2 regions of the Listeria sp. ILCC792 genome follow, and region 1 is predicted to be linked to the other one. Evidence: predicted binding sites of a transcription regulator. Region 1 holds the regulator's gene; the other holds the start of a gene.
The links. The regulator LexA, encoded in region 1, represses DNA repair genes until DNA is damaged. The targets are predictions, from matches to a motif close to CGAACATATGTTCG.

Region 2: the regulator LexA is predicted to act here: its motif matches at 6,976-6,989, upstream of CFS60_RS04095 (DNA repair exonuclease).

What each region holds. Positions count from the first base shown of each region.
Region 1 is NZ_FYBO01000001.1:272,447-280,417, reverse strand. Features, by position in the region: gene tkt (transketolase) at 1-729, opposite strand, end outside; gene CFS60_RS01370 (DUF896 domain-containing protein) at 861-1,088, opposite strand; gene yneA (cell division suppressor protein YneA) at 1,220-1,549, opposite strand; gene lexA (transcriptional repressor LexA) at 1,706-2,320, shown strand; gene CFS60_RS01355 (aspartate kinase) at 2,445-3,659, opposite strand; gene uvrC (excinuclease ABC subunit UvrC) at 3,671-5,479, opposite strand; gene trxA (thioredoxin) at 5,557-5,874, opposite strand; gene CFS60_RS01340 (endonuclease MutS2) at 5,951-7,971, opposite strand, start outside.
Region 2 is NZ_FYBO01000002.1:297,218-305,188, forward strand. Features, by position in the region: gene CFS60_RS04070 (YtxH domain-containing protein) at 1-305, shown strand, start outside; gene CFS60_RS04075 (DUF3267 domain-containing protein) at 460-999, shown strand; gene CFS60_RS04080 (peptidylprolyl isomerase) at 1,132-2,010, shown strand; gene yhaM (3'-5' exoribonuclease YhaM) at 2,047-2,994, opposite strand; gene CFS60_RS04090 (AAA family ATPase) at 3,033-5,738, opposite strand; gene CFS60_RS04095 (DNA repair exonuclease) at 5,735-6,955, opposite strand; gene CFS60_RS04100 (hypothetical protein) at 7,099-7,554, shown strand; gene CFS60_RS04105 (YlbF family regulator) at 7,596-7,946, opposite strand.

The DNA.
Region 1 (7,971 bases):
AATCATCGTAGGTTGCGATGTATTTTGTTTCGCTTTTTCAATGGCCGCTAAAATTTCAGCTGTATCATTGCCGTCTTTCACAAGTAAATGTTCCCATCCGTAGCTTTCAAAGCGAGCTTTCACACTTTCAGAGAACGACTTATCTAAATCGCCGTCTAAGGAAATATCATTTGAATCATACAGCACAATAAGACGACCTAGTTGTTGATGACCAGCAAGACTCGCTGCTTCGGCAGAAACACCTTCCATTAAGTCACCATCGCCACATAACGCATATGTATAATGATCTACAACTTTAAACGTATCACGATTGTACATTGCTTCTAAATGACGTTCTGCCATAGCCATTCCAACAGCCATCGCAATGCCTTGACCAAGTGGACCTGTAGTAGCATCAACACCGTCAGTATGGTGGTATTCAGGGTGTCCAGGCGTTTTGCTGTCCCATTGACGGAAGTTTTTCAAATCATCGAGGCTTAATTTGTAACCACTTAAATGAAGCAGACTGTATAAAAGCATAGAACCATGTCCAGCAGATAATACGAAACGGTCACGGTTAAACCAGCGTGAATTTGCTGGATTAGCATTTAAAACTTTAGACCATAATGTATACGCCATAGGTGCTGCACCCATAGGTAAACCTGGATGACCTGAATTTGCTTTTTGAATGGCATCCATTGAAAGTGTGCGAATCGTGTTAATCGCTAATTGATCAGTTTTATCGAACAAATGAAACATCCTCTCTTAATTTAAAATTTTAACTACCTCCATTTTATTCCTAAAACTTAAATTACACAACCAAAAAAGCATAAATGATCAAACTTTTTGTTCGTTTGTTCATTTATGCTCATTTCAGCTATTTATTTTCTTTTTTTGCGCATTTGTTTCACCTTTGAAGGGGTGATATCCTTTCCATTCGGATCTAAGATTGTTGTATTCTCAATGGTTCCTTTCATATGTGTCCGAAATGATTTTAAATATTCTTTCCGCAATTCTTCTTGCTCTATTTTTTCATCAGCTGTTAAGCCTTCTGATTTTTTCTTACGAGAAAGTTCATTAATTCGATTAATTTTAGCTTTTTCCAACATAAATTTCATCCTATTCATCAATGTGTTTCTTTTATTATAGCATAAAATGTAAAACCAGTTCGTTGCGACCGATTGCTGCTGAATATATTTTTAGTTCGTACCCTTTATTTAAAACGTATTACTGTACAAAATTACTCATTTGCTAATTGAATTGTTGAGTCGCGGTTCATCTCATTTTTCTTAATCGGAATAACAATTTCATCTCCCGCTTTTAATGTGCTGTTATTTAAATGATTTTCTTTTTCAACCCACTTAATAAAAGTCATTTTATCCATGTTCGCTTTTTCGGCATGTTCATTCGCAAGAACCCATAATGAATCTCCAGATGCTACGTCAATCGTTGAATATTTATTTTCATTTGTTGCACTCGCATAAAATAGTAATGTTAATCCCATAAGTACAGAAGCAACAACAAAGATAATCGCAATATAGTATTTATCCCAAAATAATTTCAAAGTCATCTTAATCCCCTCCAACGGAATATATGTTCGCTTTTTTTATTATTATAGAACGTTCGTTCGTTTTTGTCAACAAAAAAATCGAACCTTTGTTTGCATATCCAAAAAACATTTGCTATACTATTGGTAACAACTAATTAAAATAACGGGGTGAAAACCATGAAATTATCAAAGCGACAACAAGATATATATGAATTTATAAAATCTGAAGTTAAGGACAAAGGCTATCCGCCCTCTGTTCGTGAAATTGGCGAAGCTGTAGGTTTAGCTTCAAGTTCAACTGTCCATGGCCATCTTGCTCGTTTGGAAACAAAAGGACTTATTAGACGTGACCCGACAAAACCTCGTGCCATTGAAATCTTGTCGATGGAAGATGATGTTCCTACTCCTGCTGTTGTGAATATCCCCTTAATTGGGAAAGTGACGGCTGGAATGCCCATTACTGCGATTGAAAACATTGATGAATACTTCCCGCTGCCTGAGAGCATGGCTGCCGGTGAAAAAGATATTTTTATGTTAGAAATTGATGGTGAAAGCATGATTAATGCCGGCATCTTAGACGGAGACAAAGTTATTGTTCGAAAACAAAGTAATGCAACAAACGGAGAAATTGTAGTTGCAATGACAGACGAAGACGAAGCAACTTGTAAACGTTTCTTTAAAGAAGCGAATCATTTCCGCTTACAACCCGAAAATGACACTATGGAACCCATTATTTTAAACCAAGTATCGATTTTAGGGAAAGTCATTGGTTTATTCCGTGATATTCGTTAATAGACACACCTTTTAACCCGCCTCATTCAGGCGGGTTTTTAAATTGGGAAAGTCTACCGTTTTATAGCAAAAATAAACACACCTTCAATCCATAGATTGAAGGTGTGCGACAAAAAGTCACTTTCTAGTCTTCTAATTCAAAGGTATCATGCAAAACTTGGGCTGCTTCAATCATTTTTCGATCTGGCACGACGGTAGAAACTTTAATCTCTGACGTGCTAATCATTTTGATTGCTACGTCATTTTCAGTGAGCGCCTCAAACATCCGCGCCGCCACACCAGGGTTCGATACCATACCAGAACCAACAATGGAAACTTTGGCTAAATGTTGTTCAGATTCAAGTTTTTCATATTGAATTTCTGCTTTTTTATTTTCAAGAACAGCAAGCGTGTTTAAGAGCGCCGCCGATTTAATTGTGAAGGAAAGATTGCCATGGCCAAGTCCCGTAATGCCTTGAATAATAATGTCCACGTCAATATTATTTTTCGCAAGTTCCGAAAACACTTTTGAGACACGCATATTTTCTTTTTCGCTCCAATGAATCGTCACGCGCGTAATTTGGTCCTCAAACGCGATGCCGCGAACTACTTTTGCACTCTCCACATAAATCTCCTCCTCAATCATCGTCCCATTTTCCACCCCATGGCTTAAACGCACTTCAAGCGGGATTTTAAAATTCTTCGCATATTCCACAGAACGCGGATGTAAAACGCCGGCCCCTAAATTCGCAAGCTCCAACATTTCATCATACGTTAATTGCGCCAGTTTTTTTGCTTTTTTAATAAACCTCGGATCAGTTGTATATACGCCGTCCACATCTGTACATATCGCACATTTTTCGGCTGCAAATTCGGCTGCAAGGGCAACCGCTGTTGTATCGGAGCCGCCGCGACCAAGCGTTGTAATTTCTCCGCTTTGCGTCACGCCTTGGAAGCCCGCAACAATGACAATTTTGCCCGCCTGAAGTGCCGCTGTAATTTTTTCTCTTTCGATGTCTAAAATTCGGGCGTTACTATACACTTCTTCGGTTTCAATACCCGCTTGCCAGCCTGTAAAGGAAACAGCCTCCTGCCCCATTTCTTGAAGCGCGATGGAAAGAAGTGCAATCGTCACTTGTTCGCCTGTTGAAAGCAACATATCCATTTCGCGTTTGCTAGGCGTTTTGGAGATTTCTTCTGCCATTTGCACCAGCTTATCTGTAGATTTTCCCATAGCAGATACGACGACAATAACTTGATGCCCTTTTTCAGATTCACGGATTGCCTGTTCTGCTGTTTTTTGAATTTTAGCAACGGAACTTACCGAAGTTCCACCAAATTTTAAAACGACTAGACCCATTTCGTTCCCCTCTATTCTTCTTTTTCAGCTAATTTTGCATTCACTTCGCGGACTTTTTGATAGACGGCTTCTGCGACTTGTTTTGGAATACCGCTTTCAGCAAGTTCTTCAACCGATGCCGCTTTAATTTTTTTCATGGAGCCAAAATGGCTTAAAATTTTCTTCTTACGTCCCGGTCCGACACCAGGAATGCCATCTAAAATGGACTGGAAGCCAGATTTACTGCGCAGTTGCCGATGAAAAGTGATGGCAAAGCGGTGGACTTCATCTTGAATGCGTTGCAACAAGTAAAATTCTTGGCTATTTCTTCCAAGCGGAACGATTTCAAGTGGATCCCCGAACAGAAGCTGACTCGTGCGATGCTTATCATCTTTTGCAAGTCCTGCAACGGGAATATCAAGCCCTAACTCATTGATTAAAACATCTTTTGCGCTATCAATTTGGCCTTTTCCTCCGTCGATTAAAATTAAGTCGGGTAATGGCAAGCCTTCTTTTAATACGCGCCAGTAGCGTCTTCGTACAACTTCACGCATTGTGGCGTAATCATCTGGCCCTTCAACCGTCTTAATTTTATATTTACGATAATCATTTTTACTTGGCTTACCGTCCAAAAAGGTGACCATAGCAGAAACTGGATCAGTTCCATAAATGTTGGAATTATCGAAAGCTTCAATGCGCGAAGGTGTTGGAATGCCCATTTGTTCCCCCAGTTTTTCAACAGCACCGACTGTTCGCTCTTCATTCCGCTCAAGTAACATAAATTTCTCATTGAGCGCAATTTTGGCGTTTTTATAGGCTAGCTTCACTAGGTCTTTTTTATTCCCACGTTTCGGTACGATGATTTTCGTATCTGGTAAAAGAGCTTGCACCGCTTCATGGTCGATATCATCTGGCAAATAAATTTCTTTAGGCGGAATATGGTTTGCTTTTTGATAAAACTGGCCGATGAACGTCAAGAAATCTTCTTCAGCTTCTGTATAAAACGGGAATTGTGACACATCGCGTTCGATGAGCTTTCCTTGGCGAATGAAGAAAACTTGGACGCACATCCAGCCTTTATCAATGGCGTAACCAAATACGTCACGGTCAACAAAATCGTTCATCGTCATTTTTTGTTTTTCCATTGTCGTTTCAATCGCCGTAATTTGGTCGCGGAATTCGGCTGCCTTTTCGAACTGCATATCGGTTGCGGCCGCATCCATTTTGACAATCAATTCCTTTTTGACATCTTTGTACCCGCCGTTTAAGAAGCTGACGATTTCGTCCGACATTTTTTTATAGGTGGATTGGTCCACTTCAAAAACGCACGGCGCCAAACACTGGCCTAGATGGTAATATAAACAGACTTTGTTCGGCAAGGTAGTGCATTTGCGAAGTGGATACAGCCTGTCTAATATTTTTTTCACTTCATTTGCGGCGTATACATTCGGATACGGTCCGAAGTACTTCCCTTTGTCTCTTTTGACTTGTCTTGTGATAATCAGACGCGGGTGCCTTTCATTCGTAATTTTAATAAAAGGATAGGTTTTATCATCTTTTAAACGAATATTAAAGCGCGGATCATGCTTTTTAATCAAGTTAATCTCGAGGAGGAGCGCCTCCACGTCCGAGCTCGTTACAATATATTCAAAATCCTCTATTTCTTGGACTAAACGCTGCGTTTTAATGTCGTGGGCGCCAGTAAAGTAAGAACGCACACGATTTTTAAGTATCTTGGCTTTCCCCACATAAATGATGGTGCCTTGCTTATCTTTCATTAAGTAACAACCTGGCTGATCAGGTAGAAGTGCTAATTTATTTTGCAAGTGTGCGGATACCATTTGATCAACTCCTTATCATCATACAAAAGACATCGCAAAAATTTGCGATGTCTTTATTTTACCATAATTTGGTAGCATTATACATATTTATTAATGACTTCGTCGAGCTCTTCTTTTGGACGATAGCCAATGATTGTATCCACTACTTCGCCATCTTTTTTAATAAGCAGAGTTGGGATACTCATAACGCCAAATTTGCTTGGTGTTTCTTGATTTTCATCTACGTCCATTTTGACGATTTTTAAGCTTTCGCCACGTTCATTCGCAATTTCTTCTAAAACTGGCGCAACCATGCGGCAAGGACCACACCACGTTGCCCAGAAATCTGTAAGCACTAAACCTTCTTTTGTTTCTTGTTCAAAATTTGCATCGGTAATTTCAAGTATATTAGCCATGCTTGTTTCAACTCCTAACACAATTTGTATACTTAGTATAGCACCAGCTAGACGCATAGAGCCATCTTTTTGCTCACTACTTCAATTCAGCAATTGTGATGCCATTTCCGCCTTCAGCTGCATCGCCAAAACGAATACTTTTTACCATGCGGTGGTTTTTCAAAAACTCCGTGACGCCCGTTCTAAGCGCGCCAGTTCCTTTTCCGTGAATAATCGCCACACGCGGATAGCCAGCAAGTAGCGCTTCATCAATATATTTATCGACTTCAAAAAGTGCGTCTTCATAACGCATGCCGCGGAGATCAAGTTCTGCGCGCACTGGTTCCGTATTTCGAACATTTGTAATTACGCGTTGTTTTTTCGGCTTTTCAGGCTGAATGTATTCCAAATCAGTTTCTTTTATTTTCATTTTAATAATCCCAATTTGGACGTTCCATTCTTTTTCGCTCACTTTGTCTAAAAGCACGCCTTTTTGACCTAAAGAGAGCACCCGAACGGCGTCACCTTCCTGATATTTATGTGCCACTTTTTTGACAGGATGAACAACATTTTTTTGAATGGTTTTCGGTTTTGCGCCCGCTAGACGCGATTTTGCATCAATCAACTCATGTTCCTTGACGCCTGATGCCCCGCGAAGTTGCAGTTCGCGCAACTCCCGAATGATTGACTCCGCCTCCAATTCCGCCGCTTCCACAACTTCACTTGCCTTTTCATTCGCGCGTTCGAGTAACTTCTCTTTTTGCGCATAATACGTTTGAATTTCCTTTTGTAAATCCTTTAAAAGTTTTTCGGCATCCCCTGCAAGTTCCGCCGCTTCCTCGTATTCTTTTTCGGCCAAATTGCGTTTTTCTTCCAAGCTCGAAATCATCTCGTTTAAATCGGCACTTTCCGTATCAACAAGCGCCCTAGCTCCTTCAATAACAGCATTGTTAAGCCCTAAACGGCGCGAAATTTCAAACGCATTGCTTCGCCCCGGAATACCAATTAGCAATTTATATGTCGGACTTAGCGTTTCCACATTAAATTCAACCGATGCATTTGTCGCAAAAGCACGATTGTACCCGTAGGCTTTTAATTCTGGATAATGCGTTGTCGCCACGACACTCGCCCCGCGTTTCGCGACCTCATCTAAAATAGCAATTGCAAGCGCCGCCCCTTCTTGCGGGTCCGTTCCCGCGCCAAGCTCATCAAAAAGGACGAGCGAACGATGATTCATTTTCTGCAAAATCGAAACAATGTTTGTCATATGCGAAGAAAATGTACTCAAACTTTGCTCTATCGACTGTTCATCACCAATATCTGCAAAAACATCATCATAGATTGCAACAACTGATTCTTCTTGTGCCGGAATTTGCAGCCCCGCTTGCGTCATAATCGTCAAAAGTCCAAGCGTTTTCAGCGTAATCGTCTTCCCACCTGTGTTCGGCCCTGTAATCACAATCGCAGAATACCCATCACCTAGCAGAATATCATTTGAAACCACATGCTCTTGGTCTAAAAGGGGGTGTCTAGCCGCAAACAATTTGGTAATGCCTTCTTCATTCAAATGTGGCGTAACCGCTTTTAGTGACTTCCCAAACCTTGCTTTAGCCAAAATAAAGTCAAAACGTCCTAAAATGTACGAATTATGATGGATTTCTTGAATGAATTCTGCCAATTTCGCGGACATTTCAGCGAGAATGCGCTCCATTTCTTGATTTTCCTTTGCTTGAAGAGCTCGGCGTTCGTTATTTAAATCAACAACGCTTTGCGGCTCAACGAAGAGCGTTTGGCCAGAAGCCGACTGATCGTGAATGACACCGCCGTAATGACTGCGATATTCCTGCTTCACGGGAATAACATAACGATCATTTCGAATCGTAATAATCGCGTCGCTTAACATCGTAGCCGCATTTCGATCGCGCAGTAAGCTTTCCAATTTTTCGCGCACACGACCTTCCGTGCGAGTTAGCGAGGAGCGCACAGAACGGAGCGTTTCGCTCGCCGTGTCCAAAATATATCCGGCCTCATCAACCGTTAAATTAATTTCTTCTTCTACATCACGGAGGACTAAAATCTCTCTAGCCAGCTCAAATAACAGCGGCAGTTCAACGCCAA
Region 2 (7,971 bases), on a different contig from region 1:
CATCCATTTTATTTGCACCAAAATCCGGTCGCGAATTGCGTCAAAACATTGTAGAAAAATCTGGTGAAGCATCCGTTATTTTAAAAGAGCTTGCGTATAATGCGAATGAATTAATACAGTCCGTCCAAGTTTTAGGCACGGAAGGAAGCGCGCTTTTAAAAGATGTTTCAGGTGATATTATGGAATCTGTTTCAAAATGGAATGAAGAAATGGAACCAGAGAAAAAACGTTTAAAAGATGAAATTAAAGATATGCAAAAAACAATTTCTGACTTAGAAAAAACATTAAAAAAAGATACAAAGTAATGTTTATCTCCCTCTATCACTTGGTAGAGGGATTTTTCTGTCAATTTTTCGTCATAATTCTTCCATCAAATTTCTAAAAAGACTTGAAATACGAAGCCGGAGAGCATACAATACTATGGTATGTACGAAGATGAATATACTGGAGGACGTTAAAATGCGCTGCTTTAAATCTGTTAACACAGAGCGCCGTGATGAATATAATCGTGTTATTTTAAAAAGTGCGTTCATTTCATTTATCGCACTTTGCGTGTTATTTTTGGTTCACAATTTTTTAGTTTTTGATAATTTTGATACTACGTATAACTTGGCTTCTTTTTTAGGACTCGTTTTCATTTATCCTATTCATAAGGTGCTACATGTGGTAGCTTTATTCCGTTATCACTCTGGACTACAAATTGGTATTAAAAAGCATTTTTATATACTACCTTGTCTTCATGTTCGTATTAAACAAATTGTTCCACGAAAGCGATATATTTTTTCATTGCTTTTCCCGTTTCTTTTCATTCTATTTATCTTTTTTGGCATTGCGCTTTTGATTCCGATTTGGAATTCACCGGTATTTCTCATTTTACTATCGGTCCATATTGGAATGTGTTGTCCTGACTTTATTCACGTCAACCGTATACGCAAATGCCCGAAAAATTGCTATGTTGAGGATGGAAAACGTGGCTTTTCTATTTTAATCGCTGAGTAAGTGCAAAAATTCCATGAGAATACCATTAAATTTTTGACATATTCATAAATTATGGAATAAAATGTGTTATGATAGTATTCGTAAACAGGAGATATTTACAATCAACTAAGGAGAGTGTTTAGTTTAATGAAAATCAAAAAGAAAATGACATTAGGAATCGTTTCTGCAATGGCAGTAGTCGGTTTAACAGCCTGTGGTAATGGCGGCGATGTTGTCAAAACTGATAACGGGGACGTTACCAAAGATGAGCTTTACGAAGCAATGAAAGATAAATACGGCGATCAAATTGTTCAACAACTTACTTTCGAGAAAATTCTTGAAGATAAGTATAAAGTAACGGACAAAGAAGTTGATGCTGAAGTTCAAAAATACAAAGATCAATATGGCGATCAATTTGCAACAGTTCTTGCGCAAAGCGGTTTAACTGAAGAAAGCTTCAAAGAAAACATCAAGTACAACATGCTTGTAACAAAAGCTACTGAAGCAAACATTAAAACCGATGATAAAACGCTAAAAGAATACTACAAAACTTGGCAACCAGATATTACTGTAAGTCATATTCTTGTTGGTGATGAAAAAACTGCAAACGAAGTAGAGAAAAAACTTAAAGACGGTGCAAAATTCGCTGACTTAGCAAAAGAATACTCTACTGATACAGCAACAAAAGAAAATGGCGGTAAACTTGAGCCATTCGGTCCAGGAAAAATGGATCCTGCGTTTGAAAAAGCAGCTTATGCTCTTAAAAACAAAGGCGACGTCAGTGCTCCTGTAAAAACTCAATATGGTTACCACATTATCCAAATGGATGAACCAGCAAGCAAAACTACTTTTGAAAAAGATAAGAAACAAGTAAAAGATGCTTATGTAGCTTCTCAAATCAACCAAGAAAACATGCAAAAAGCGCTTAAAGATGTTTACAAAGACGCTGATGTGAAAATTGAAGACAAAGATTTGAAAGATGCATTTAAAGATTATTCATCTTCTAAATCTAGCGACGACTCTAAAAAATAAAAGCAAAAAGGATAGCCTAAAATTAGGCTATCCTTTTTATTTATCATCGAAAGTTGGACGATAAAAAGCACGGTTATCCAAGCCGAAGATTCGTTCTGAAAATTCTCCTGGTTTTGTATGGCGTAGTGCTTTCTCCATCATGTTCATTGAAGCGTCCATCAAATCAATTTGATGCAAAATTTCCGCTTCTCGGACAAGTGGTGGCTTAGGGCTTCCCCACTCCCCTTTACCATGATGAGCAAGTAGAATATGTTTTAAAACAACTACTTCTTCCCCGTCAATATGCAATTCCTCAGCCATTTTACTCACTTCTTCTACGACAATCGAGATGTGCCCAATCAAATTGCCTTCTATCGTATACGTTGTGGAAACAGGCCCAGACAATTCAATAACTTTTCCCAAATCGTGTAAAATAACTCCTGCATAAAGCAAATCGCGATTAACGCTTGGATAAAGGTCACTAATGGATTTGGCAAGTCTCAGCATGGAAACGACATGGTAACTTAAACCTGATACAAACTCATGGTGGTGTCGAACCGCCGCGGGATAATCATAAAACTTATCCTGATATTTTTTTAAAAGCGAACGCGTGATGCGTTGTAAATTGGCATTTTTCATTTCAAAAATATATTGTGTAATCTCTTCGGCCATTTCATCTTTATTAACTGGGGCCGTTTCCATAAATTCGCCTGCGCTCACATTGTCTAAAGGGCTCGCCTGACGAATTTGACGGATTTTGAGCTGCTTTCTTCCGCGATAATTTTGAATATCACCTGTAATATGAACGATATGTTCTGCTGCATAAGCCGCTTCATCGTTTTCTGACACATCCCAAAGTTTTGCTTCAAGTTCTCCAGATTTATCTTGCAAGACAAGGCTCAGGAATGGCTTCCCGTTGCTTGCCGTTCCTTTCACACTGGATTTTATGAGTAAAAACAACTCTATGCTCTCGCCGACATCAAATTCTAATAATTTTCTTTCCAATCATTTCGCCTACTTTCCGTCTATGCATTTTCTTATGTTTAGTATAGCATGAGTCTATCGTTAGGTGAAAAATATTTGCTAGTTTCCTCATGACACGTAAAGAAAATAACTTGATTGCTCGTTTTTTTATAGCGCAGAAGTTCCATCATTAAATCGAGACGCGACTGATCAAAATTAACAAAGCCATCATCAATCAGAATAGGGAATGGATATTCATCAGCTATCGTTTCAACTAAAGCAAAACGTAGTGATAAGTAAAGTTGCTCTTTTGTCGCTTGACTGAGTTCTTCTGGCGAAAACATCACTTGTTCAGTATTTTCAACACGTATGCGATTATTTTCAAAATAAATCCGCTTATATCTTTCGTGCGTTAACTTTTCAAAATAAGTCGAAGCAAATTGCAAAGCTTTCGGAAATTTTTCTTCTTGTAAGTGGACAACTGTTTGCTTCAACACTTCATGCGCGGTTTTTAAAACAAACCACTCTTCCGCAAGTTCCGTTAAATCCGTTTGCGCTAAATAAAACAGCTGTTTTTGTTCCGCATACAGACCACCTTCTTCAAGTCGTTCAATTTCGTGTTTCAATTCGGCACGTTGCCGCTCAAATTCGCGCGATTCCGCTTCTAAATTGGCGATTTTTTGCTTCACCAAAAATTCTTGCTCCTTCAGCTTAGAAAGTTCATCATAGCCCGCAAAATTTTCCCGTGCCGGCAATTCGGCTTCTAAAAGCAGTAACCGTGCTTTAGCCTCTTGATGCACTTGCGCTTCAAGCCCCTTTTGTCTAAAATCGTCCTCTGAATGCGCGCCGGCTTGCGCCATCAAGTTGCTTTTTTCCAGTTTTAAGTCCCGCAAATCACGTTCAAGCAAATCAATTTGGTTTGCAAGCTGGTCTAATTTTTCCTCACGCTTCGCAAAATCCGTTTGATTTTCCCGATATGAAATTAAGCTTTGCCGCAAATATGCTACGCGCTCTTCAGGCGAGGCCCCATCGCCAGGCAGGGCGAATAAATTAGCTTCCCAGTCCTTGATGAATTTTTCTTTTTCGACTAATTGGCGTTTGATGTCCACTAATCTGTTTTGCAATTCAATTTGTGCTTTCAGTTCGGCCATATCTACTGAAAAATCATTTTTAGGTGGCATATCCCATTTTTCATAGAGCAAAGCTTGTTTTTGTTCTAAATATGCTTTTTTCTCTGATTTTTCTTGAAGAATCATTTCGCTCTGTGCTTTTTTATGGGCGATGCCGTCCATTTTCACATACAATTGCTGCCATTTGTTGCGGTATTTTTTCTGCTCTTCATAAATGAACTGCGCCTCCACATTTTGCGCTGGCCTTTTCATATAGAAAAAAAGCGAGCTTGCAGCGAATAAAACGGCCAGTCCATACAGCCAAAACGAGGAAAACACCATGGCTAGCACGACAGAAAACAGTGTCAAAATCATGGAAGTCGGCCACAAAAATTCACGCCATTTGTTCGTATTTTTGTGGTTCGCGCTTTCTTTCCATTTTTCAGCCGGCCACATTACTTCTTCCAGTGCATCAATTTCTTCTTGCACACCATCTTCTTCTTTTTGGAGAAAAGCGCGTGTTAATTCTTCCGTTTTAACATCATTGTCCAGCTTTTCCTGCTCGCGACTAATTTGTTTTACTTCTTGATCAGTTTCAGCCGTCCAATGAAGTGGCAGCTCATCAAATTCCATTGTCACCTGTTCCAATTGTTTCCGCTCTTCAAATTGCAGCTCTAAAAATGCCGCTTTGCGTTCCTGATAAATCGGCCACATTTCAAGTTGCGATTCAATCTGGCCAATTTGTGATTTATCCGCAATCGCTCCGTTTTGAATCCCGCTGTCTTCCAGCACTTTTTTACGCACTTTCAGTTGTAATAATTCATTTTCGCGTTCGCGTATCCGATTTAGAAAGTGCTCTAAACGAATATTTCCATCTACTGGAAATTCATCTGCTGCCGGTTTGATTTTCTCTTGTAAGGATTGCCACTCCGTATAAACCGGCCATTTTTCCTTCATCCATTCAAGTTTTGAAAGTTCGCCTGTCAACGTTTTGCGTTCGTTAAATCTTTCCGCCGATGCATCGTCTAGCTCTGTCAATTTCGCAAGTAGCTTGGCGTAATTATCATTGTTTTGCTTGGCCGAAAGATAGGATTCATGCACTTTATTTGTCGCTTGAATCGCTTGGTTGATTTGCGGATTCCGTCCATTTGGCTTAAACAAGAGTTCCATTTGCTTTTCAAGTTGCAAAAGCGCCTGTAAAAGCGTATCCGAACCGGCAGTTCCCGCTACTAGCAGCTGCTTTTCAAACTCAGCTTGTTTCATTTGCTGAACGTGTTGCAAACCGTGAATATCAAAAGAAAAAATCGCTTCGTACGTTTGACGATCCATCTCGCCTAAAATCTCCGCTAGCTTCTCCTCGCCAAACACGTCACCGTTTTCGAGTTGAACCGTTACGTCCCCCGTCGCTTTTCCGCGCAACCGTTCAACCGTGACAACGCCAAGTTTCGTGTCAGCAAGCGTTAATTTCCCACCGTATGGCCCTTTATTTTTTGGCTCCATACGCGGAATCGAACTTTGCTTTGTCGGAAATCCAAATAAAACGCTATGAATAAAAGCCATAATCGTAGACTTGCCAGCTTCGTTGCCGCCGTAAACAAGTTGGAAATCTGCTAAATCCGAAAACGTCACATTCGACCATTTTCCGTAACCTAAAATCGCAATGGCAGTTATTTTCATTTGCGCTCTCCCTCCACCTGATTTAGGATTTCATCTACTTTTTTGGTCGCCTGTAACACAATTTGGGCACGCTTATCTTCCGTTATATCTGGCAAAAATTTTCTGATGCCATTATGAAAATAGAGCGGCTCAACATTTTTGAAAAAAGCCTCTTCCTCGCTTAACTCCGCCGCTGAACGCGTCAATTCACCCTGCAAAATCCCTTCATGGAACCAATCTTTAGACAAACCTTTTTTTGTCATAAAGCTTAGACGATTCACCCATACAAAAGGCGTTTCATTAGCGCGACCGTCTTGCAACATGGGCAGCCATTCTTCGTGCGCAATGTTTTGATTAATCGAGACGTCAATGTCCAAAATATAAGAAGCCTCACGATTTTCAAATTCCAAAAGAACATCTTCTAATTTGCGAAAAAGGCTGTTATTCGTTACCTCTTCCTTAAATTCTAGGCGAATTTGTTCCCAAATAATTGGTGCCGTTTGAAAAAAATCAAATTGCACGCCAAATTCGTTTAACGTAACAATTGTGCCACCTTTTTCGCCAGCTTCTTTCCGATTTCGGCCTTGAATAACGCCCGGATAATATACGCCTGGGTTTTCAGACAAAATCTCGCGTTTATGAATGTGCCCAAGCGCCCAGTAGTCAAATCCTTTTCGAGTAATTTCTTCCAAACGAAACGGTGCATACACATCGTGCTCGCTCGATTTCGTAAGCTCCGACCCGTGTAACATCGCAATATGAAAATCCGCATCGCCACTTGTTTGATAAAGAGCCGTCTTATTTTCTAATACATGCCGCGCTGGGTAACTAAAGCCGTATATTTTTACTTTTTTGTCGCCATCTTGCCAAACCATATCGCTTACTTCCTCGAAAAACGTGTGCACATTTTCAGGCAAGGCAATTAAATCTTTTCCTTTTTCTAAAAAATCATGGTTTCCGTGAATAAGGAACACGTCAATTTTGGCTTCTTCCAGCCGTTTCATCTCTTTGTAAAATTGAACTTGCGCCTTAATACTGCGGTCTTCCTTATCATAAATATCGCCTGCAATTAGGACAAAATCCACTTGTTCGGCTACCGCCCGCCTGATTGTTTCTTGAAATGAACGATAGCTCGCTTCTTTAATTTGTTCGTAAATCGGCTTAGGAAGGGACTTCAAACCGACAAAAGGACTGTCTAAATGCAAATCTGCAATATGTAAAAATTTTACTTCTTTCATTTTTATCCACCTCCTAAAAACGAATGTATGTTCTAATTATACCGAGAATGACTTTTTTTCGCAAGTCCTGCCAGAGCCCTATTTTAATCAGCTAAAGTTGTGCTACAATAAACTATAGATTGTTAACGGAAGGGATTGATAATATGGGGAACTGGAACCGTATTTTTTGCACGTATGGCTTATATATTCATGAACAGCATATCCTGGTCGTTATGCGCGAGAATGGCCCGTTTAAGCAAAAATATGATTTGCCGGGTGGAAGTCTTTTGGAGGACGAAATGCTTGATGACGCACTAAAACGTCACTTGAGTATGTATCGCGTTTTCCCCGAAGCGAAAAGAACACTTGGTACATTTGATTTCTTAATCGGTCATGAAATGGACGGAAAACGGCTGCTGCACCAAATTTGTGCGCTTTATTTAGTCGATTTGAATTTTTCTAAGGACACTGTAGTGCCACTTATTTTTGAGGGCGTCAAAGAAGAGCCGCAAAAATATAAGTTGCTCTCATTTGAAAAAATAAACGCGCAGACGGCGTCCCCTATTTTAGTCCAAGCTAAAGAACTGGCTCTTGAACTTGAAGCACAGTCGTTCCTATAAATAGATGAAAACCGCACCAAACACTTGGCGCGGTTTCTTTTTTATTGTTGTACTTCGTATAAATCTTGTAGTGGTGTCATGATAATGCGATTCAAATCGTTAATGATTGTGCTCATCGCTTGTTCTTTTTCCATTAACGCAATAATCAGTTCGTTTTGTTGCACATCCTCAGCAACTTCTTGTGCAGTTTGAACCGTTTCATCATCAATCGGCTGACCCGTCATTTGTTTTTCTTGAATCGTAACTTGAATTTCACGAAAACGATTGAACTTTGTTTTAGCTTCCTCGTCTGCGTTCACATTTTTGTATGCTTCTTGCAAGCTTTTAAATTCGTTTGTTTCACGAATTCCTTTGTCTAAACCATGTGCTAAATCATAAATATTTTCGCTCATTAGTAAGTCCTCCAAAATAGTTTAT